3 regions of the Sphaerisporangium sp. NPDC049003 genome follow, and region 2 is predicted to be linked to each of the others. Evidence: riboswitches for the same ligand, from Rfam matches in the RefSeq annotation. Region 2 holds a riboswitch; each other region holds the start of a gene.
What was found. A riboswitch is a leader RNA that binds a small molecule or an ion and turns the genes downstream of it on or off. The one in region 2 is predicted to bind S-adenosylmethionine.
Positions count from the first base shown of each region.

Region 1: linked by a shared signal. The riboswitch ahead of thrC (threonine synthase) and the one ahead of ACGFIV_RS06155 (NtaA/DmoA family FMN-dependent monooxygenase) in region 2 are both predicted to bind S-adenosylmethionine.
Region 3: linked by a shared signal. The riboswitch ahead of ACGFIV_RS12720 (aminotransferase class V-fold PLP-dependent enzyme) and the one ahead of ACGFIV_RS06155 (NtaA/DmoA family FMN-dependent monooxygenase) in region 2 are both predicted to bind S-adenosylmethionine.

Region 1 is NZ_JBICTU010000038.1:23,674-30,696, reverse strand. Features, by position in the region: gene groL (chaperonin GroEL) at 1-1,415, opposite strand, end outside; gene ACGFIV_RS31855 (cold-shock protein) at 1,802-2,002, opposite strand; gene ACGFIV_RS31850 (MoaD/ThiS family protein) at 2,343-2,618, opposite strand; gene thrC (threonine synthase) at 2,632-3,927, opposite strand; SAM riboswitch class I at 3,942-4,105, opposite strand; gene ACGFIV_RS31840 (RNA polymerase sigma factor) at 4,254-4,808, opposite strand; gene ACGFIV_RS31835 (trehalose-6-phosphate synthase) at 4,972-6,399, shown strand; gene ACGFIV_RS31830 (MFS transporter) at 6,519-7,023, shown strand, end outside.
Region 2 is NZ_JBICTU010000004.1:242,059-249,081, forward strand. Features, by position in the region: gene ACGFIV_RS06135 (hypothetical protein) at 1-18, shown strand, start outside; gene ACGFIV_RS06140 (nucleoside hydrolase) at 15-1,004, shown strand; gene ACGFIV_RS06145 (hypothetical protein) at 1,039-1,272, opposite strand; gene ACGFIV_RS06150 (TIGR03619 family F420-dependent LLM class oxidoreductase) at 1,696-2,607, shown strand; gene ACGFIV_RS06155 (NtaA/DmoA family FMN-dependent monooxygenase) at 2,837-4,174, opposite strand; SAM riboswitch class IV at 4,213-4,317, opposite strand; gene ACGFIV_RS06160 (fatty acid desaturase family protein) at 4,548-5,588, shown strand; gene ACGFIV_RS06165 (glutathione-independent formaldehyde dehydrogenase) at 5,648-6,799, opposite strand.
Region 3 is NZ_JBICTU010000009.1:203,445-210,467, reverse strand. Features, by position in the region: gene ACGFIV_RS12750 (alanine racemase) at 1-138, opposite strand, end outside; gene ACGFIV_RS12745 (GntR family transcriptional regulator) at 175-939, opposite strand; gene ACGFIV_RS12740 (hypothetical protein) at 1,151-1,579, shown strand; gene ACGFIV_RS12735 (hypothetical protein) at 1,980-2,255, shown strand; gene ACGFIV_RS12730 (hypothetical protein) at 2,429-2,740, shown strand; gene ACGFIV_RS12725 (helix-turn-helix transcriptional regulator) at 2,930-3,286, shown strand; SAM riboswitch class IV at 3,458-3,573, shown strand; gene ACGFIV_RS12720 (aminotransferase class V-fold PLP-dependent enzyme) at 3,735-4,985, shown strand; gene ACGFIV_RS12715 (NADH-quinone oxidoreductase subunit D) at 5,004-6,185, shown strand; gene ACGFIV_RS12710 (DUF3180 domain-containing protein) at 6,346-6,801, opposite strand; gene folK (2-amino-4-hydroxy-6-hydroxymethyldihydropteridine diphosphokinase) at 6,952-7,023, opposite strand, start outside.

The sequences.
Region 1 (7,023 bases), on a different contig from region 2:
TCGAGGTTGCGGACGCGCTCGACCACGACGCCGCCTTCGAGGCCGGCGTTCACGGCGATCTGCTTCAGCGGCTCCTCGAGCGCCTTGCGGACGATCGCGGCACCGGTGGCCTCGTCGTTGAAGAGCTCCAGCTTGTCGAACGCCTTGGCGCCCGCCTGCAGCAGAGCCACGCCACCGCCGGGCACGATGCCCTCCTCGACGGCCGCCTTCGCGTTGCGAACGGCGTCCTCGATGCGGTGCTTGCGCTCCTTGAGCTCGACCTCGGTCGCCGCGCCGGCCTTGATGACGGCGACGCCGCCGGCCAGCTTGGCGAGGCGCTCCTGGAGCTTCTCGCGGTCGTAGTCGGAGTCGGTGTTCTCGATCTCGGCGCGGATCTGGTTGACCCGGCCGGAGATCTGCTCGGGGTCACCGGCGCCGTCGACGATGGTGGTCTCGTCCTTGGTGATGATGACCTGGCGCGCGCGGCCGAGCAGGTCGAGCGTGGCGGTCTCAAGCTTGAGGCCCACGTCCTCGCTGATGACCTGGCCACCGGTGAGGATGGAGATGTCACCCAGCATGGCCTTGCGGCGGTCGCCGAAGCCGGGGGCCTTGACGGCCACGGACTTGAACAGGCCGCGGATCTTGTTGACGACCAGGGTGGCCAGGGCCTCGCCCTCGACGTCCTCAGCGATGATCACGAGCGGCTTGCCGGCCTGCACGACCTTGTCGAGCAGCGGGAGCAGGTCCTTGTTGGCCGACACCTTGGAGTTGACGATGAGGATGTAGGGGTCGTCGAGGACGGCCTCCATCCGCTCCGGGTCGGTCACGAAGTAACCGGAGATGTAGCCCTTGTCGAAGCGCATACCCTCGGTGAGCTCAAGCTCCAGGCCGAAGGCGTTGCTCTCCTCGACGGTGATGACGCCTTCCTTGCCGACCTTGTCCATCGCCTCGGCGATCATCTCGCCGATCTGCGTGTCGCCGGCGGAGATGGAGGCGGTCGAAGCGATCTGCTCCTTGGTCTCCACGTCCTTCGCGAGCTTGGAGAGCTCCTCGCTGACGCGCTCGACGGCGGCCTCGATGCCCTTCTTCAGGGACATCGGGTTGGCGCCGGCGGCGACGTTGCGCAGGCCCTCGCGCACCAGCGCCTGGGCGAGCACGGTGGCGGTGGTGGTGCCGTCACCCGCGACGTCGTCGGTCTTCTTCGCGACCTCCTTGACGAGCTCGGCCCCGATCTTCTCCCACGGGTCCTCAAGCTCGATCTCCTTGGCGATCGAGACGCCGTCGTTGGTGATCGTGGGAGCGCCCCACTTCTTCTCCAGCACGACGTTGCGGCCCTTGGGACCCAAGGTCACCTTGACGGCATCGGCGAGCTGGTTCATACCGCGCTCGAGACCGCGCCGGGCGTCCTCGTTAAACGCGATCATCTTGGCTGCCATACGGCTAGACCTCCCAGATACAGGGTGGCTTGCAGCGGATCGAGCCGACGCCCGCGACGGCATGTAGACCCGCGAATTCACGACACCTGTCGCCGTGAACCGCCAGGCCCCATCGCCTCGATCCAGGTTTGTCACTCTCCCCAGGAGAGTGCCAACGAACTGTTTAGCACTCTACCCTGCCGAGTGCAAGCGACAACCCCTATGACCTGGGCGGCACAAGGATTTCTCTGACCGTATGCCGAATATTGGACCTGACCTCACGTGCGGGAGAGCACGGACATGACGGAAGGCTCGGCCCGTCCTGATGCACGACGAACCGAACCTTCCAGCTACTGACTGAGAGAGACCAGTGGATCTTCGTCGACGACCGGACAGCGCCGGTGTCGTCACACAGTCCGCACGGACTCCGCCTGTGGACCCTTCTGGCCCTGTGTGATCTCGAACTCCACCCGCTGACCCTGCTCAAGGGACCGGTATCCCTCGGACATGATCGCTGAGTAGTGGACAAACACGTCCTTACCACCGTCTACCGCGATGAAGCCGTAGCCCTTGTCCGCGTTAAACCATTTGACGGTGCCCTGCGCCACTTTCCGACTCCTCTTGCTGGGCTCCGGACCCCACCCACTCCTCCGCGAGGCCCGTGACCTTCGGAACCGAGACGCATGCGAACTCCTCGGCCACGTCGATCGTTCTCGACCATACCTGTGGCAAGGCTTGGCGCAACAGTGTCAAACACCAAACTACTTCTTGACGTTCGCTGTAAGCGGGACGCTACTTTTTCCCGCTCTGGTGCGTTAGTTGATAATTAAACTACACAGAAGGGCCAGGTAAGAACTTCTATTATGATAGTCAGGCCGTTCCAGGCCCCCTGGACATGCCAACGCCCACCCGTCCCAGGGACGCGTGGGCGTTGGGAGTACCCGAGGGTCAGCCTCCGGCGACCGCGGGGATCACCGAGATCTGCGCCCCGTCCGGCGTGACGGTGTCGAGTCCGTCTACAAAACGGACGTCCTCTTCTCCGACATACACGTTGACAAAACGGCGAATCTTGCCCGTTTCGTCCAGAATTCGGGCACCGATTCCGGGGAAGTCGGTCTCCAGCTTCTGCAACACCTCGCGAAGTGTCGCGCCTTCACCGTTCACCTCCGCGGCACCGTCGGTGTACGTACGGAGAATCGTCGGAATCCGCACAGAAACGCTCATTTATCGTGACCTTTCAGGAGTTATCGGCGATAGCCGTGCGGAATGCGTCGAGCGAGGGCCGGATGACGGCGGTGGGCCGGGCCTTGGCGGAGACCGCGTCGAGGGTCTTCAGGCCGTCCCCAGTGTTGAGCACCACCGTCTCGGCCTCCGGGTCCAGGAGGCCGTTCTGGACCAGTTTGCGGAGCACTCCCACGGTGACGCCGCCGGCGGTCTCACCGAAGATGCCCTCGGTGCGGGCCAGCAGGTGGATCGCGTCCACGACCTCGGCGTCCGTGACGTCCTCGACCGCTCCGCCCGTACGGCGGGCGATGTCCAGGACGTACGGCCCGTCGGCGGGGTTGCCGATGGCGAGCGACTTGGCGATGGTGTCCGGCTTGACCGGCTGGACGATGTCGAGACCGGCCTTGAAGGCGGACGACACCGGCGAGCACCCCGCGGCCTGCGCCCCAAAGATCTTGTAAGGCCTGTCCTCGACGAGCCCCAGCTTGATCAGTTCCTTGAAGCCCTTGTCGATCTTCGTGAGCTGCGAGCCCGAGGCCACCGGCACGATGATCTGGTCGGGGATCCGCCAGCCCAGCTGCTCGGCGATCTCGTACGCCAGGGTCTTGGAGCCCTCCCCGTAGTAGGGACGGAGGTTCACGTTGACGAAGCCCCACTTGTCGCCCAGCGGGTCGCCGATGAGCTCCGAGCAGAAGCGGTTGACCTCGTCGTAGGTGCCCTCGATGCCCACCAGGCGCCCGCCGTACACCGAGGCCATGATGATCTTGGCCTCTTCGAGGTTCGACGGGATGAACACGCAGGAGTCGAGCCCCGCGCGGGCCGCGGCGGCGCCGACGGCGCCCGCGAGGTTGCCCGTGGAGGAGCACGACAGGGTGTGGAAGCCGAAGTTGCGCGCCGCCTCAAGGGCGATCGCGACGACCCGGTCCTTGAAGGAGTGGGTCGGGTTCCCGGAGTCGTCCTTGACGTGCAGGCTCCGGATCCCCAGCTCACGGGCCAGGTTGTCGGCCTTGACCAGCTTGGTCCAGCCGGGCGCGAGGTTGGGCTTGGAGATGACGTCGGCGGGCACCGGGAGGAGCGAGCGGTAGCGCCAGATGTTCTGCGGGCCGGACTCGATCTCCCGGCGGGTCACCGACGCGGCGCGGCCGGCCTCGGGGGTGTCCCAGGTGTAGGCCACTTCGAGTGGCCCGAAACACTCGATACAGGCGAAGATCGGTCCGAGGTCGTAGCGAGTGCCACATTCGCGGCAGGAGAGCGCGACGGCGGGGCCGAAGTCGAGTGTGGTCGTTGTCTCAGCTGTTGCGAGCGCCATGAAGCGAGGCCTTTCCCTCATCTTCGCCCGGACCACCTTGATCACGGGCCGGAATTGGCACCTGTCCCGGCTGGTCTCAGTTGGTCGGATGCCGCGTCGTTCGGAGACGCGTGTGACCACAGCCGGGAGGGTTGCCGGGGCTTCGCAGGGCCGGTCCCTCCACCCCTCTGGATGAGCAATATGAAGTTGTGATCCCGCCGATGTTTCAGGCAGGACAAAAGAACTGTACCTTGCCCGCCAGCGGGTTCGGCGAGTTGTCTCACCAAGCGAGACGACCGCGTATCACCGACGCGCGGCCGGAGTGACCGCGCGGTGGGATCGCGGGCTCACCTGTAGGCGTCGCCGAGGGCCGCCTGCACGTATTTGCGTGCCTGGTGGATGCGCGACTTGGCGGTGCCGAGAGGGATGCCGAGCTGCTCGGCGACCTCGTTGTAGTCGAGCTGGCAGATGTCGCGCAGCACGAGCGCCTGGGCCAGCTCGGGCTTGTCCGCCTCCAGCGCCTCCATGGCGTCGAGCAGGTCGAGCCGCGAGCCCGCGATGACGCTCACCCGGCGCGGGTCGGCCCGCATGTCGGGAAGGTCCTCGGAAGTCTGCTCGGCGCCCCGGCGCTTCAGCGTGCGATAGGTCGTGCGCGCGCAGTTGGCGGTGACGATGTGCAACCAGGTGGAAAAACGTGCCCGCCCTTCGAACCTTCCGATGTTGCGGGCGACGGCCAGCAACGTATCCTGGCTAGCCTCCTCCGCGTCCTGGTGGTAGGGCAGGAGCCTCGCGCAGTGGCGGAGCACGTCGGGCTCGATGCGGCGGAGGAGCTCTCCGAGGGAGCGGTGATCACCTTGGGCGGCGGCGCGGGCCAGCTCTTCGGTCGTCTCGTCAAGCGCCATGCCGGAGCTCCCCTCGACCGTCTCCACTTTGCCTCGACCAGACCATCAGCCCATCTTATTGGGAGCGTTAAATTCATTTAATCTGCGGCCGAGTGCGCATCACAGCGGAGATGAACGGCGAGGGACGACCGCCACCTGGCGGACGAGGAGTGGTGATGGGCAGATGAACACTGTTCTGCTGGCCTCCAACAGGGGCCCGGTGTCGTTCACGCTGGCCGACGACGGTGCGCTGACCATGCGCCGGGGCGGAGGCGGCATGGTCTCCGGCCTCTCGGAGGTCGCCAAGGACACGAACGTGCTGTGGGTGTGCGCCGCCCTCTCCGACGGCGACCGCAGCGCCGTACGGCTCGCTCCGAGCGGGCGCCTCGACCAGGCGGGCTACGACACCGGGCCCGTGCGCATGCTGGACATCCCGCCCGCGACGTTCCACCGCGCCTACAACGCCGTGGCGAACTCCACGCTGTGGTTCGTCAACCACCTGCTGTACGACATCCCGAACTCGCCGCAGTTCGACATGCGGTTCCGCAGAGAGTGGGAGTCCTACCAGGACTACAACGCCGCGTTCGCCCTCGCCCTGGCCGAGGAGGCCGCGCACGGCGCCCGGGTGATGATCCAGGACTACCACCTCACCCTCGCCCCGGCGATGCTCCGGGTCGAACGGCCCGACCTGCGCATCGCCCACTTCTCCCACACCCCGTGGGCGCCTCCGGAGTACTTCTCGCTGCTGCCCGACGACATCTCCGCCGAGCTGCTGTCGGGCATCCTCGGCGCCGACCACGCCGGCTTCCTCGCCGCCCGCTGGGCCTCGGCGTTCATGGACTGCTGCGAGACCCTGCTCGGCGCCCGGGTCGACCGCGTCGAACGCACCGTCACCTACGAGGGCCGGACGACGCGCATCGGCGTACACGCCCTCGGTGTCGACGGTGACGCGCTCTGGGCCCGTGCCCTGGAGCCCGATGTCGAGTCGCACATGACCGCCCTGCGCGAGCGGGTGGGCGACCGCAAGCTCATAGTGCGGATCGACAGGACCGAGCTGTCGAAGAACATCGTGCGCGGCCTGTCGGCCTACAAGCAGTTCCTGACCGACCATCCCGAGTGGCACGGCAAGGTCGTCCACCTCGCCTTCGCCTACCCCTCGCGGCACGACCTGCCCGAGTACCGCGAGTACACCGCCGCCGTGCAGCGCTGCGCGAAGGAGATCGAGGACCTGTTCGGCGGCGAGGACTGGGATCCCGTGATCCTCAACGTGGACGACGACTACGCCCGCTCCCTCGCCGCCTACCGCATGGCCGACGTGCTGCTGGTGAACCCCATCCGCGACGGCATGAACCTCGTCGCCAAGGAGGGCCCGATCCTCGCTCCCCAATGCGCGCTGGTGCTTTCCAGGGAGGCGGGCGCCGCGGCCGAGCTCGGCGGCGACGCTCTGCTGGTCAATCCGTACGACGTCTCGGGCACGGCGAACGCCCTGCACGAAGCGCTGGTCCTTCCCGAGGAGGAGCGCGCGGACCGGGGCACCCGGCTGCGCGCCGCCGCGACGGCGCTCCCCCCGAGCCGGTGGTTCGCCGACCAACTGGCCGCCCTCGAACGCTGACCCCGACCGTCCCAAATACGGGGTTACTCGCCGTAGAGCCACATTCCACTGATATGGGGGCGGTGATACGTTCTGACCGTTCGAGTGCTCCTAGGCACGGGGGATCTGTGAGCTCGACCATGTCCGCACGACCGCGCGCCAGGCTCACCAGGGACCGCCCGACCTGGCTCATCTACCTCCAGCTCGCGATCTTCTGCACCTACCTGTACGGGCTCTCCGCCGCGCTCCCGCTGCTCCGCATCGACCAGGGCGTGTCCCAGGCCGTCGCGGGGCTGCACGGCACCTCCATGGCCGTCGGGAGCATCATCTGCGGCATCGCCATACCGCATCTGACCTCCAAGATCGGCCGGCGCCGCACGACCTGGCTCGGCGTGGCCGCGATGGCCTGCGGCGTCGCGCTGGTCGCGGTCACCACGGCGCTGCCCGTCACCCTGCTCGGGTTCGGCCTGGCGAGCGGCGGCGGCTCCATCAGCCTCTACGTGGGCATGTCGGTGCTGAACGACCACCACCGGGCGGCCGGACCCGCGGCCATCAACGAGGCCAACGCGGTCGGCGTCACCGTCGGCATCGGCGTGTCCTACCTCGTCAGCGTGCTCGCCGACTCCCCGCTCGGCTGGCGGGCCG
Region 2 (7,023 bases):
GCACCGCCCGCGCCATGAGCGCGGCCCACCGCGTCGTCGTCGACACCGACACCGGCATCGACGACGCCCTCGCGCTGCTCTACCTGGCCGGGCGCCCGGACGCGGAGATCGTGGCCGTGACCTCGGTGTTCGGCAACTGCCTTGAGCGGGACGCGGTCCGCAACATCGGGTACGTCACCCGGCTGCTCGGGATGTCGGCGCCGATCGCGCGCGGCGCGGCCGAGCCGCTGTCCGCCACCGTGCGCGTCACCCGCGAGGCCCACGGCCGGGACGGCCTCGGCGATCTCGGCTACGACCGCCCGATGCCGTCGGTGACCGGGGAGACGGCCTCCGAGCTGCTTGTACGGCTGGCGGACGAGCGGCCGGGCGAGCTCGACCTGCTGGCACTCGGGCCGCTGACCAACCTCGGCCTGGCGTTGCGCGCCGACCCGGCGCTCTTTACAAAGTATCGTTCGGTCGTGCTGATGGGCGGCTCCGGGCCGTACGCCGCCCCCGGCGACGCGCTGATGGCTGACGTCAACGTCGCCCGCGACCCCGTGGCGGCCCGGATGGTGGTCAGCGCCCCGCGAAACGAACTGGTCATGGTGGGGGTGAACGTCACCGCGACGACGATCCTGGAGGAACCGGACATCAGGGCACTGCGCGCGGCCGGTACCCCGATCGCGCGGTTCGCCGCCGAGATCCTCGGCCCCTATCTGGACTTCTACGAGAAGGAGCGGGGCCGGAGGGTCGTCCCGCTGCACGACCCGCTGGCGGCGGGCATCCTGCTCGACCCCGGCCTCGCGACGGCCGCCACGCTCGGGCCGGTCGAGGTCGTCCGCGAGGGGTCCCTGTGGCGGGCCCGGCCGACGCGGGTGACGGCCACCGGCGTGGGGGCGGCGCGGGCCGCCGAGGACCTGGGCCCGCCCTTCCCGTACGAGAGGGCGCCCGGCACCCGGGTGATCACCGCGGTCGACGCGGCCGGGTTCACCGGCGGCTTCGTCCGGACGCTGACCCGGCCGTGAGCCCCGCGCTCAGGCCGGCGGCCCCGCACGGCGCCTATTCGGCCCCGGCGGCGAGGCGGACGAACAGATCGAGCGCGGCCTCGCGGACGTCGGCGGGGGTGACGCCGTCGAGCGCGGCCCGCGCCTCGGAGATGTCCCGGGTGGTGGCGCAGGTGATGGCCACCGACGTGGCGGCGGCGTGGCTCAGGGAGCCCGCGGGCGCGCTGTCCGCGATCTCCCGGGCGGTCGTGGCGAGATCGAGGTTGTCGGTCCTCGGTGCGGTGCTCAACGGGGTCTCCTCGCGGTAGCGGGTCTGGTGGAGTGCCGGGGCTCGGGCCGTCCCGAGTACCGGAGTGTGGCGAACGGCGCATCGGGCCAGGACGGATCAGGTCATCCTGCTCCACGGAGACCCGCCCATGCCACTCGCCGGGCGATATGTGATGTGCCCCAGAGGATATGCGAACCGTGCGGGGCCGTATGGGGCGTGACCGCACTCACGAGGGCGGGGCGGCCGCGATGGGCGCATCCTTTTCCATCTGTTTCAGGAATACTCACGGCCCCTTGGAAGGCTGGAGCTAAGCGCGGGAGCCGATCGACCGGGAGACCGGCCAGGGGCCGAGGAGGCGGCTTGTCTCAAGATCGAGGAGGCTACCCTGTGAAAGCGACCAGGAATGTCGGCGATCGGTCCGTTCCCACTACCTGAGGATCGTGCATGGAACTCGGCGTTGCGCTTCCCACGTCCAGGGCACTCGCGTCACCCGCGAACATCGCCCGTTATGCCCAAGAGGCCGAGAGGCTGGGCTACGACTCGCTGTGGACCTACGAGCGGCTCCTGCGCCCGTTCGCGGAGCTTCCCCAGCCCGGCGGGGGTCCGCCGCAGCGGATCCCGGAGGTCTATCGGCTGACGTACGAGCCGCTTGAGACGCTCAGCTACGTCGCCGCGCTCACCGAGCGGATCAAGCTCGGGACCAGCGTCATCGACGCGCTGTTCCACCCGCCGGTCGTGCTGGCGCGCCGGTTCGCCACCCTGGACCAGTTCAGCGGCGGGCGCGTGATCGCGGGCCTGGGGCAGGGATGGATGCCCCAGGAGTTCGAGACGGCCAACGTGCCGATGCGCCGGATGGGCGCGGGCATGGACGAGGTGGTCGCCGCGATGCGGGCGTGCTGGGGTCCCGACCCGGTGGAGTACCAGGGCCGGTTCTACCGGATCGCCTCCTCGGAGGTGAATCCGAAGCCGGTGCAGGCCACGATCCCCATCCTGCTGGGCGCCATGACGCCCGCGGGGATCCGGCGAGCCGGGCGGATCGCGGACGGGCTGAACCCGATCGCCGTCTCCGACGAGGCGGTGCGGCGGCTCGCGGGCGACTTCCGGGAGGCGGCACGCCAGGCCGGACGCGACGCCTCCTCCCTCACCGTGATCGCGCGGGCGAACGTGCCGATCACCCGCGAGCCGCTGGGCGGCGACCGCCCGTTCCTCGGCGGGGCCCCGCGCCAGATCGCCGAGGACCTCAAGCGGCTCGAAGGCGGCGGCGTCGACCACGTGCTCCTCGCCAGCATGGCCGCGACCGACATCGACGAGGAGATAGGGCTCCTCGAAGAGCTCCAGACCGCCGTCCGGAGCTGACACGGTCCCGCGACCCGGCACCGCCGTCCGGAGCCGACACGGTCCCGCGACCCGGCACCGCCGTCCGGAGCCGACACGGTCCCGCGACCCGGCACCGCCGTCCGGAGCCGGCACGGTCCCGCGACCGGCACCGCCGTCCGGAGCGGGCACGGTCCCGCGACCGGCACCGCCGTCGTCCGCCGCGCGCTCAGGCATCCCTGTGAGGCCGCGCGGCGGGCGTGCCCGGCGGTCACCCGCCGGGCTGGGGGATTCCGAGGTGGTCGCGGAGCGTCGTGCCGGTGTAGTCGGCGCGGAACACGCCGCGCTCCTGCAGGATCGGCACGACGTGGTCGACGAAGTCGTCCAGGCCCCCCGGGGTCAGGTGCGGCACCAGGATGAAGCCGTCGGCGGCGTCCGACTGGACGAACTCGTCGATGCGGGCGGCCACGGAGGCCGGCGTGCCGACGAAGTTCTGGCGGCCCGTCACCTCGATGACCAGCTCGCGGATGCTGAGCTTCTTCTCGTCGGCGAGGGCACGCCACTTGGCGGCCACCTCCGCCCGGTCCCCGATCGGCACCCGTCCCGCCGACACCCCGCCCGACAGGTCGGGGTCGAGGTCCGGCAGCGGGCCCTCGGGGTCGTAGGCGGACATGTCCCTCCCCCAGACCTGCTCCAGGAAGGCGATCGCCGTCTGCGGGCCCACCTGGCGCCGCCGGATCTCGGCGGCGTTCTCCGCCGCGTCCTCCTCGGTGTCGCCCAGCGCGAACGTCGTGGCGGGAAGGATCTTCAGCCTGTCCTCCGTGCGGCCGTACCTGGCCATCCGGCCCTTGACGTCCCTGTAGAAGGCCTGGCCCTCGTGGAGGGTGCCGTGCCTGCTGAAGATGACGTCCGCGGTGGACGCGGCGAACTCGCGGCCCTCGTCGGAGTCGCCCGCCTGGATGATCACCGGGTGCCCCTGCGGGCCGCGCGGAACGTTGAACACGCCGGAGACGTCGAACTGGGGGCCTCGATGCCGCACCGGGGCGATCCCGTCCGGCCGTACGAACACCCCCGTCCCGGGGTCGGCGACGACGGCTTCCTGCCGCCAGGAGTCCCACAGCTCGCGGGCGAGCTGGAGGAACTCGGCCGCCCGGTTGTAGCGGTCGGCCCGGTCGAGGAAGCCGCCACGCCGGAAGTTCTCCCCGGTGAAGGCGTCGGACGTGGTGACGACGTTCCAGGCGGCGCGGCCCTCGCTCAGGTGGTCGAGCGTGGCAAGGCGCCGCGCCAGCTCGTACGGCTCGTTGAACGTGGCGTTGACCGTGCCGGCCAGGCCGAGCCGCGTCGTGACGGCGGCGAGCGCGGAAAGGACGGTGAGGGACTCCGGGCGGCCGACGACGTCCAGGTCATGGATGCGGCCCTTGAGCTCGCGCAGCCGCAGTCCCTCCGCCAGGAAGAAGAAGTCGAACTTCCCCCGCTCGGCCGTCGCGGCGAGGTGGCGGAACGAGGAGAAGTCGATCTGGCTCCCGGACCGGGGATCGGCCCAGACCGTGGTGTTGTTGACGCCGGGAAAGTGCGCCGCCAGGTGAACCTGCTTGCGCGGCCTGCTCATCGGAGGATCCTCCTGCTTCGATCCGGACCCCCGCGCGGGGGCCGCGCCTGCGACGTGCCTGCCACGCCGCCAGGTGTTCTCCGGGGCACCCCGCGCGGAGCGAGGGTCGCCGGCCGACCGGGCCCTTGCGTCGGCTCAATACCTAGTTAAAAGGTAGGAAAAATAGGTTTCCCTGTCAACCACCCGACCCGGCGCCGGGGCCTCGTCATGGTGGGGCTAGCACTACCGCGTACCGGCGTGGTGCCTGGATATCGCCGAACCCGGCGATCCCGACAGTCTTGGACGGGGCCGCCCCAACCCATCTCGAAAAACGCAACGCGGCGCATCCCCAGGGTTGACGCGGTCATCGATCCGCCACCACGTGAGGAGACCTGTGACCAGCTCATCCACGATCGAAGCCCCGGATCGGGAGGCGCGCGGCAGCGACTTCGCCCGGCTGTCCCGCCGGATCACCGAGGCCGGACTGCTCGACCGGCGCCCCGCCTACTACGCGTTGCGGCTCGGCGTCGTCGCGGGCCTGTTCGTGGCCGGCTGGGTGGCGTTCTTCATGGTGGGCGACTCCTGGTACCAGCTCCTGGTGGGGGCGTTCCTCGCGCTGGTCTTCGCCCAGGTGGCGCTCGTCGCCCACGACCTCGCGCACCGGCAGGTCTTCCGTTCCCGGCGTACCAGCGAGATCGCGGGATGGGTGGCGGGCAACCTCGGCGTCGGCATGAGCTACGGCTGGTGGATGGACAAGCACACCAGGCACCACGCCAACCCCAACCACGAGGACCACGACCCCGACGTCTCCCCCAACGTCCTGGTCTGGTCGCAGCGGCAGGCCGCCGTCAGCCGCGGCGTGGCCAGGTACATCGGCCGCTGGCAGGCGTTCCTGTTCTTCCCTCTGCTGACCCTGGAGGGCCTGCACCTCCACGTGGCCGGCTTCCGGGCCCTCGGGCGGCCGTCGCTCAAGCACCGGGGGGTCGAGGGGACACTGCTCGTCGTCCACTTCGCGGCCTACCTCGCGGCGGTCTTCGCGGTCCTGCCGCCCGGCAAGGGGCTGCTGTTCGTCGCCGTGCACCAGGCGATCTTCGGCGTCTACCTGGGCTGCACGTTCGCGCCCAACCACAAGGGCATGCCGATGATGACCGGTGACGAGCGCCCGGACTTCCTGCGCCGCCAGGTGCTCACCTCCCGCGACGTGCGGGGCGGGCGCATGGTGGACATCGCCCTCGGCGGGCTCAACTACCAGATCGAGCACCACCTGTTCCCGAGCATGCCGATGCCCAACCTGCGCAGGGCCCAGCCGATCGTCCGGGCCTACTGCGCGGAGCTGGGCATCCCCTATCTCGAAAGCAGCCTGTACAGCTCGTACGCCCAGGCCCTGCGCCACATGCACCAAGCGGGCGCCCCGCTGCGAGCCCGGGAGCGCTGAGCGGCCGATACCGAGGCCACAGGGCCGGCGACGGGGGCGGCACGGCGCCCGCGGGCCGGTTATCCGAGGCCGGGCTTCAGCGTCACCTTGGTCCAGCCGGGCTCACGCTTGTCGAAGTGCGCGTAGGCGTCCGGCGCCTCGCGGAGCGGCAGCTCCTGCGAGAGGATGAACGACGGCTCGACCCTGCCGGTGTGGATGAGGTTGCGCAGGTGTCGGTCGTAGCGCTTGACCGGGCACTGGCCACTGCCGATCGTCTGGCCCTTGTACCAGTGCCAGCCGTACTCCAGCGGTACCCGTCCGTGCCTGGCGAGATCGTCGACGCCTCCCGGGTCCTCCGGGACGAACACGCCCACGACGCCGATGCCGCCGGTGTACCGCACCGACTCCACCAGCTTGTTGAGGGTGTCGTCGGGGTGCTCGTGGCCCTGAGGGTCGTGCGCCTGGTAGCCCACGCACTCGCATCCCCGGTCGGCCCCCTCTCCGTTGGTGAGCTCCAGCACCCGCTCGACCGGGTCGCCCTTGGAGTCGTCGATCGCGATGGCGCCGATCTTCTCCGCCAGGGCCAGGCGGTCGGGATGGCGGTCCACCACCATGATCTTGCTGGCGCTCTTCACCACGGCCGAGAGCGCGGCCATGAGCCCGACGGGGCCGGCCCCCATGATGACGACCGACTCGCCCGGGCGCAGCCCGGCCATCTCGGTGGCGTGGTATCCGGTGGGGAAGACGTCCGAGCACATCACGTAGTCGTTCTGCTTGTCGAGACCGTCCTCGGGAATCCGGCAGCAGTTGAAGTCCGCCCAGGGAACCCGGAGGAACTCCGCCTGGCCGCCCTCCCAGGGGCCCATGTCGGCGAAGCCGTACGCCCCGCCGCAGAGTCGGGGATAGTCGGGATTGGCCCTGATGCAGTAGTTGGTGAACCCGGCGTTGCAGTTCTTGCACCCACCGCACGCGACGTTGAACGGAATCGAGACCAGGTCGCCGACGCTGACGCGCTCCACGGCGCCGCCGACCTCGATGACCTCGCCGAAGTTCTCGTGGCCGAGGACCCTGCCCGGCTCCATGTCGGTGCGGCCCTCGTACATGTGTAGGTCCGACCCGCAGATGTTCGTCGTGATGATCTTGATGATGGCGTCGCGCGGCTCCTCGATCCGAGGATCCGGTACCTCGTCCACGCTGACGTCGCGAGGTCCGTGGTAAACGAGTGCCTTCATGGTCGTCCTCCTGAAGTGGGATGCGGGCGAGGCCGCCGTCCGCACCGCCCGTCCGCGGGCGGCCCTGTCACGACCTCGGTGCCACCCGGCCGCCGCCCTCCCCTTCCGCGTGAGGGGCCCGGACGCGGCCAAGTGGACGGGACCCCGCGGTCTCGCGTCTCCGTTCGACCATGACCCGGCCCCCGGCGCGGCACATCCCCCATCCATGTAGCGCGGCCCGGGGA
Region 3 (7,023 bases), on a different contig from region 2:
GACCTCGATATCGCCGAGAGTCGCCCGAATGGTGGCCAGGTGGGTATCAAGGTCGGCGAGGTCGTACACGTAAGCGGGTAGCTCGCCCGCGTCGGCCAGTTCCAAGGCCCGTGCGCGTATCGGCAGTGTGGCTGTCATCGCATCGTCTCCGATCGGGTTGTGTCTGGCCGCACGTCAGGCGAGGGGGAAGGTGTTCTCAACCACCAGGTAGTGAGCTGGTGTGACCGTCGTGGTCACTTCCACAATTCGGTGATCTCCCGTCTTGCCGGCGTGGAAGATATCGAGAACGGTCCGCTCAGGGCTGATCTCCAGAGCTTCGGCTTCGGCGTCGGTGGGAGGCCGGACGACGATGCACTCGGTTGCTTCCGTCTGGGGGTAGCCGAGCTCGGCGAGCGCTGACTTGACGCCACCGATGATGACCGGCCCCGGCTCTTCCAGAACCGTCCCTTCGGCGATGGACAGCGGGAACCACGACGTGTTGAGGCGCATCGGGATGCCGGACGCGAGAAGGCGCCTGCGGCGAACGAGGACATTCTCCTCCCTGCGCGGCAGTCCAAGAGCATCGGCGATGTCGTCCGGCGGAACGGCCCTGTTGGTCGTGATCTCATGCTGCGGTTCGAGCCCGATTGCCCGCACTTCTGCGTCGAAGGCTCCGCGCGCCTGCCCACCCTCGCGCGCCTGGCGGGAGTAGCGCGCTGGCGAGTGCAGCATTGGCGGAATGTAGGTGACCATGGTTCCCCTCCCTTGACGAGGGCGGATCATGCCCTCTGCTGCAAGTACCTGCATTGCTCTGTTGACCAAGCTTCGCGATGCGCCGTACCGCTCGGCAAGCACCGGCTCAGCCGGAAGGACCGTGGCAGGCGGGTAAACGCCCTTCACGATCTCTTCTCGGATCTGGGCTGCGATCTGGCGGAAGCCCAGCTTGCTCGGGTGGCTCATTTCCCTCTTTTCGGTCCGCTAGAAACGCCAAACGTTTGATGTTTGTTGACACCCGGCCCTCACAGATACATCATCGGGATATCGACAAACGTTTGGCGTTTTGCTCGGCAGCATACCTGCCGAGTCGAGCGGAAGTCGAACAGCCAGGCGCGGCCATGTCGCCAAACCTGGGCCCGCGCCCTGGCACCCCTTCAAGAGAGGCGTTCTCATCATGCCCAAGACTGACCTGCGGTCCATCACCAACGAGTCCGCATCCGGCGCTGCTGTCCTGGAGCTGTCACTGGTGGCCATGACTATGAGCGAGCCGGCCGTAGCGCCGCACGCCTATGAGATGACCACCGAGCGCATCACCAAGTTCCGGCCGTCGCTGGGGAAGCTGGGGGCGTGGGTAAAGCAGGGCACCGAGCGACTGGACGGGGATGTCGCGGTCTGGTGGCGGGACTACCAGACCCGTCGGCTGAACCTGCGCACGGCCGGTAGGGGCGAGCCGCTGTCCCCGCGGGAGCGGGTCAAGCTCCGCCGCACAGGCGAACAGGCACCCCGCCAGCACGAAATGCGCGTGGACCAGGTGATGGAACGCGGGCTGTGGCCTGACCGCCGCCGCGAGCAGTTCGCGCACGCGAAGGGTGCGATCCGATGAACAATCCTAGGAACGTCCTAACCCGGCCCACGCCCCGGTTCGTCCGTATCCGGCACCGCGCCGAGACCCCGCCGAAGCCTCTCGGTTGCCGGTGGTGCGGACATCCGCCGTACGCACACGACGCGGCCAGCCTCCCATACCGCCGTCACCACCAGTGGGAGCACCCCACCAACGCCCAGATGGGCGCCCGCCTGGACGCGCGCCGCCGCCTCGGCCTGTGCGGTGGCTTCCCCGCCCCAGCGCCGCTACGGCCGCTGAAGGTCCACCCGCCCGGCGTCGGCCCCCGCCACGTCGGCCCCACTCGGCCGGTCACCGTTCTCCCGGCCCCGAAACGCGACTGCTCACCGGACACATCTTCCTCGAGGGACTGGCACGAGCCGTACCGGCGTGGAGCAGTGGCATGAGCCGGGCACGAGGACGGCATGCTCCCGATGCGCCCGCCGTCGACGTCGCCCCAAAGCGTTGGGACCAGGCCAAGCAGGCGGCCGCCGTCCAACTCGACCAACTGGAGCCCGGCTGGCACGTCATGTACGGCACCTGGAACCGCCGGTTCTACGCGATCGCCCTCTGGTCGTGCGAGCCGCTGATGATCAACTCGCACACCCTCGAGGGATTGCGCGAGCTCATGCGTCAGTCCGAGCTCGAAGTGATCCATTCTCCGGGGAGGGCAGCATGACCAGCTGCGACGAGCACGAGCGCGAGCCCATTAGGAATGACGACGAGCCGCGCGACCCATACGGCATGCCCACGACCGCACGGATTTCCGTGGGCGGCTACTTTCCCGGCGCCATCAGTCGGCGCCTTTCGCTCCCCGGGTCGGCTCCGGCCCTACCGGCACAACGCCGGGCCATGAGCGGAGTACCGCGACTGGACCCCGACAACGTCGATGATGAGCCGGTGCTGTGGACGTGGGACGCCGACGATCTGGGCGGGCGCGGAGTTCGTGGCGTGACGGACACGTCCGTCAGGGCGCGCAGAGCGCTACTGGCCGCCTTGCACACCATGCCCGATCGTGGCCGGGGGACAGTCCGCCCGGCGCGGTTGGACCTCTTCGCCTACCCCTACCCGTGCTACCGGTACGGGCCCATCCTGGTGCGCGCTAACCGGGACCATGCCAGCGGCGCGATCGTCTTCCACCATGGCGAGGAGCGATGCGGTTGAGCCGACCCGATGCCGGGCGTGTGACCGAGCACCTGCGCCACTATGGCCGTCCCCTCGCGTGTTCCCTCGTGGAAGAGCTCCTGTGCGGCTGTTGCGTCACCGTGGGTTCGCCACCCTCGAAGCCCTTGGCTGCCGGGTTGACGAGCATGAGGAGCTACCTCGCCGGTACTGCGGGTCCGAGGTGACGCCATGATCGAGCCGGAGCGAATGTGCCGCAAGTGTGTACGCCCGCTGAGCCGGTACAACACCGATGATGTGTGTGGCCCGTGCGCTGCGGACGCTCGACCGGTACCAGCGGAGGTGTGGACCCTTCCTGATATCCGTGAAGCGCTTGCTTCATGGGATCTTGTCGCCGTATGCACGTTGATCCGCGAGCATACCGGGATGAGTCAGGAGAGACTGGCGGAGCTTATCGGGCGATCTCAGTGCTATGTGTCTCAGCTCGAATCGGGGACCCGGCTGGCCAGCGGCGTGACGATGGTACGCGATCTGGTTGATGGCCTGGGCATTCCCACCGAACTTCTCGGTGGCGAAGGCCCGTCATAACTCGGCGTTACTGGCCGCTGCGGTGGTGTTCACCGGTTGCGAGATCCCGGCTGCTAAATGGTGAACACCACCCGGCAGGAGCGGTGACTGCCAGTGCTGCCTGAGAACGGCTCGGGGCGTGGGGCTTGTCACGTTGCGGAGGCGGGGGGAGGTTGGGTTATAGTCCCCGTAGGTCATGAGTGTCAGCGTCAAGCCCCGGCTCGCTGACCGGCAACCCTCGCGCTCGCGGCGGGGTGCCCCGGGTGAGGACCAGGTCTGGTGCGAGGTGCGCCAGTCAAGCGCGGGCTCCGTCATACCAACGCCATGGCCGGGGTCCCATGACCCTAGGAGGCCGGCGTTGTCCGCACTCACTGTCCTGAATCCCGTCGTTTCCGGCTCGGACGCCTCCGGCGGCTCCAGGCCCGGCAGTGCTTTCCAGGGCGAGGCGGCGGGACGTACCGCTCCGGCCATCCCCGCCGTGCTCGGTGGAGATCTGGAGGTCCCGGTCAAGGGCGGCGGGCTCGTGCGGTACGCCAACCTCGACTACGCGGCGAGCGCCCCCTGTCTGGAGCCGGTGAGCGCCGCGGTCGCCGCCGCGCTCCCGGCCTATTCCAGCGTTCACCGGGGAGCCGGGTACGCCTCGCAGCTCACCACGGCGCGCTACGAGCAGGCCCGGCACACCGTGCGCGCCTTCGTCGGCGCCCGTCCCGGTGACGCCGTCGTGTTCACCCGCAACACCACGGACGCGGCGAACCTGCTGGCCCGTTGCCTGCCCGAGGGCACCACCGTCGTGGTCTTCGAGACCGAGCACCACGCGTCCCTGCTCCCCTGGCCCGAGGCGGTACGGCTGGCGCCCCCGCGGTTCCCCGGCGAGGCGGTCCGCGCGGCGGACGAGACCCTGGCGGCCATCGAGGGACCCAAGCTCCTGGTCGTCACCGCGGCCTCGAACGTGACCGGCGAGCTGTGGCCGATCGCCGCCCTGGCCCACATCGCCCACCGGCACGGCGCGCGGATCCTCGTGGACGCCGCGCAGCTCGTCCCCCACCGCCGGCTCAACCTGACCGCGCTCGACCTGGACTACGTGGCGTTCTCCGGGCACAAGCTCTACGCGCCGTTCGGCGCGGGCGCCCTGATCGGCCGGGCCGACTGGCTCGCCCAGGCCGAGCCGTACCTGCGCGGGGGCGGCGCGTCGAAGGCCGTCACCGGAGGCGCCGGGCAGGGGCTGCCGCTGGACGCCGAGTGGAGCGCGGACCCCGAGCAGCGGCACGAGGCCGGCACGCCGAACGTCCTCGGCGCCGTCGCCCTGGCCGCCGCCTGCGACGCCCTCTCGGCCACCGGCTGGACGGCGTTGATCAGGGAGGAGGAGCGCCTCGTCGAACTGCTGCGCGACGGCCTCGCCGCGATCGCGGGCGTCCACGAGCTGTCGCTCTGGGGGCCCGCCCACCCGCGCGTCGGCATCGTCTCCTTCGTGGTCGAGGGCTGGACCGCCAGGGAGGTCGCCGAGACGCTGTCCGCCGAGTACGGCATCGGGGTGCGCGACGGCAAGTTCTGCGCCCATCCCTTCGTCAGGCACCTGCTCGACGCCGTCGGCCAGGCCGCCGACGGTTCGTGCGCGGACGGCACCGCCGGGGCCGTACGGGCGTCCATCGGCATCGGGACGACCGAGGAGCACGTCCGCCGCCTGGTCACCGCCCTCTCGGATCTTGCCTCACGCCGCTGACGTGACAGCATGGGGTTTATGACCGAACCTCGCGGAGCTGGCACCGGAGGCGCGCGCACCGAACGGGTCGTGGGGATCGGGGCCGGGGCCAAGGAACTGGCCACCGAGGACATGATCCTCAACATCGGCCCCCAGCACCCCTCGACCCATGGTGTCCTGCGCCTTCGGCTCACCGTGGACGGCGAGCGCATCGGCAGCGCCGAGCCGATCGTCGGCTACATGCACCGTGGCGCCGAGAAGCTCTTCGAGGTCCGCGACTACCGGCAGATCATCGTGCTGGCCAACCGGCACGACTGGCTGTCGGCCTTCGCCAACGAGCTGGGCGTCGTCCTCGCCGTCGAACGCATGCTGGGCATGGAAGTGCCGGTCAGGGCGGTGTGGGCGCGCACGCTGCTCGCCGAGCTGAACCGCGTGCTCAACCACCTGATGTTCCTCGGGTCGTATCCCCTGGAGCTCGGCGCCATCACGCCCGTGTTCTACGCCTTCCGCGAGCGAGAGACCCTGCAGGCCGTCATGGAGGAGATCTCCGGCGGGCGCATGCACTACATGTTCAACAGGGTCGGCGGCCTGAAGGAGGACCTCCCGTACGGCTGGCTCGACCGGGTCGCCCAGGCGGTCGCCGACGTGCGCAGGCGGCTGCCGGACATCGAGAACCTGATCTCCGGTAACGAGATCTTCCTCGCGCGCACCCGGGGGGTCGGGGTGCTCGACCGCGAGACGATCATGCAGTACGGGGTCAGCGGGCCGATCGCCCGCGCCTCGGGGGTCGATCTCGACCTGCGCCGCGACGAGCCGTACCTGGCCTACGGGGAGCTTCCCGTCAAGGTGGTCACGCGCTCGGCGGGTGACTGCCATGCCCGTTTCGAGGTGCTGCTCGACCAGGTGAAGGTCGCGCTCGACCTCGCCGACGCGTGCGTGGAGCGCCTGCGGTCGCTGCCGCCCGGTCCCATCAACCAGCGGCTGCCCAAGGTGCTGAAGGTGCCCGAGGGCCACACCTACGCCTGGACCGAGAACCCGCTCGGGCTCAACGGCTACTACCTGGTGTCGCGGGGCGAGAAGACGCCGTGGCGGCTCAAGCTGCGCAGCGCGTCCTTCAACAACGTGCAGGTGCTCAGGGAGATGCTTCCCGGCCACCTGATCTCGGACATGGTGGCCATCCTCGGCTCGATGTTCTTCGTCGTCGGCGACATCGACAAGTGATCTTTTTTCGGGGTTTCTCACCACGAATCTCGCGAGACGCGTTTAACACCGTCGATCTCGTGAAGGAACAACATTGCGTAAAGGGACAGGGATCAAGGGATTAAGGGTGGCTCCTTGCAGAGCGGGGCCCGGCCTCGGGGCCGGGCCCCGCTGGTCGTCCTCAGTCCTTCGCGTCGTCGTCGGGGCGCTTGGGCACCCGGCAGCAGTGCTCCAGGAACAGAGCCGCGCAGACGAGCACCACACAGGAGATCAGCGAACCGCCGGCGAGGAAGAAGTCACGCCGGGGGGTGTCCTGGTCGAGCAGCGGGACGACGTGGAAGACGAAGCCCGCGAACACCCCGGCGAACGCGGCTCCCACGTAGGCGGACGCCTTGGCCAGCGCGGCCAGCCGGGCCACGGCCAGCGGCTCCACCGGCTTGGTGCCGGGCCTGCGTTCGATGCGGGCCCGGGTCATCCACCCGCTGTACGCCTCGCCGACCGCCAGGATGAGCACTGTCGGTATGGCGGTCCACGGCACGGTCGGCAGATCTGAGTAGACCTTCTGCAACACGGCCCACGTCAGGACCGTGAAAGCGACCACCAACAGGACGAGCACGCCGGGACGGCTCGGTTTCACGCGATCCTCCTCTTGTCTCCCCACCGCAACCCGCGGACCCCTCGTGCGCCGGCCGGCTGCCCGCGGAGGGTGGTGGGCTCCCGACCGGCCTGTCCACAGGCCGGGGACGGATCGTGCCCCGACCGGCCGGCCACGGGCCTCGGGCGCCCGTCAGCCGGGGGGCTGCAGGGCCAGGTCGGCCCGTAGTCGCACGCCGCTCTGGTCGAGGTCGGCGAGCAGACC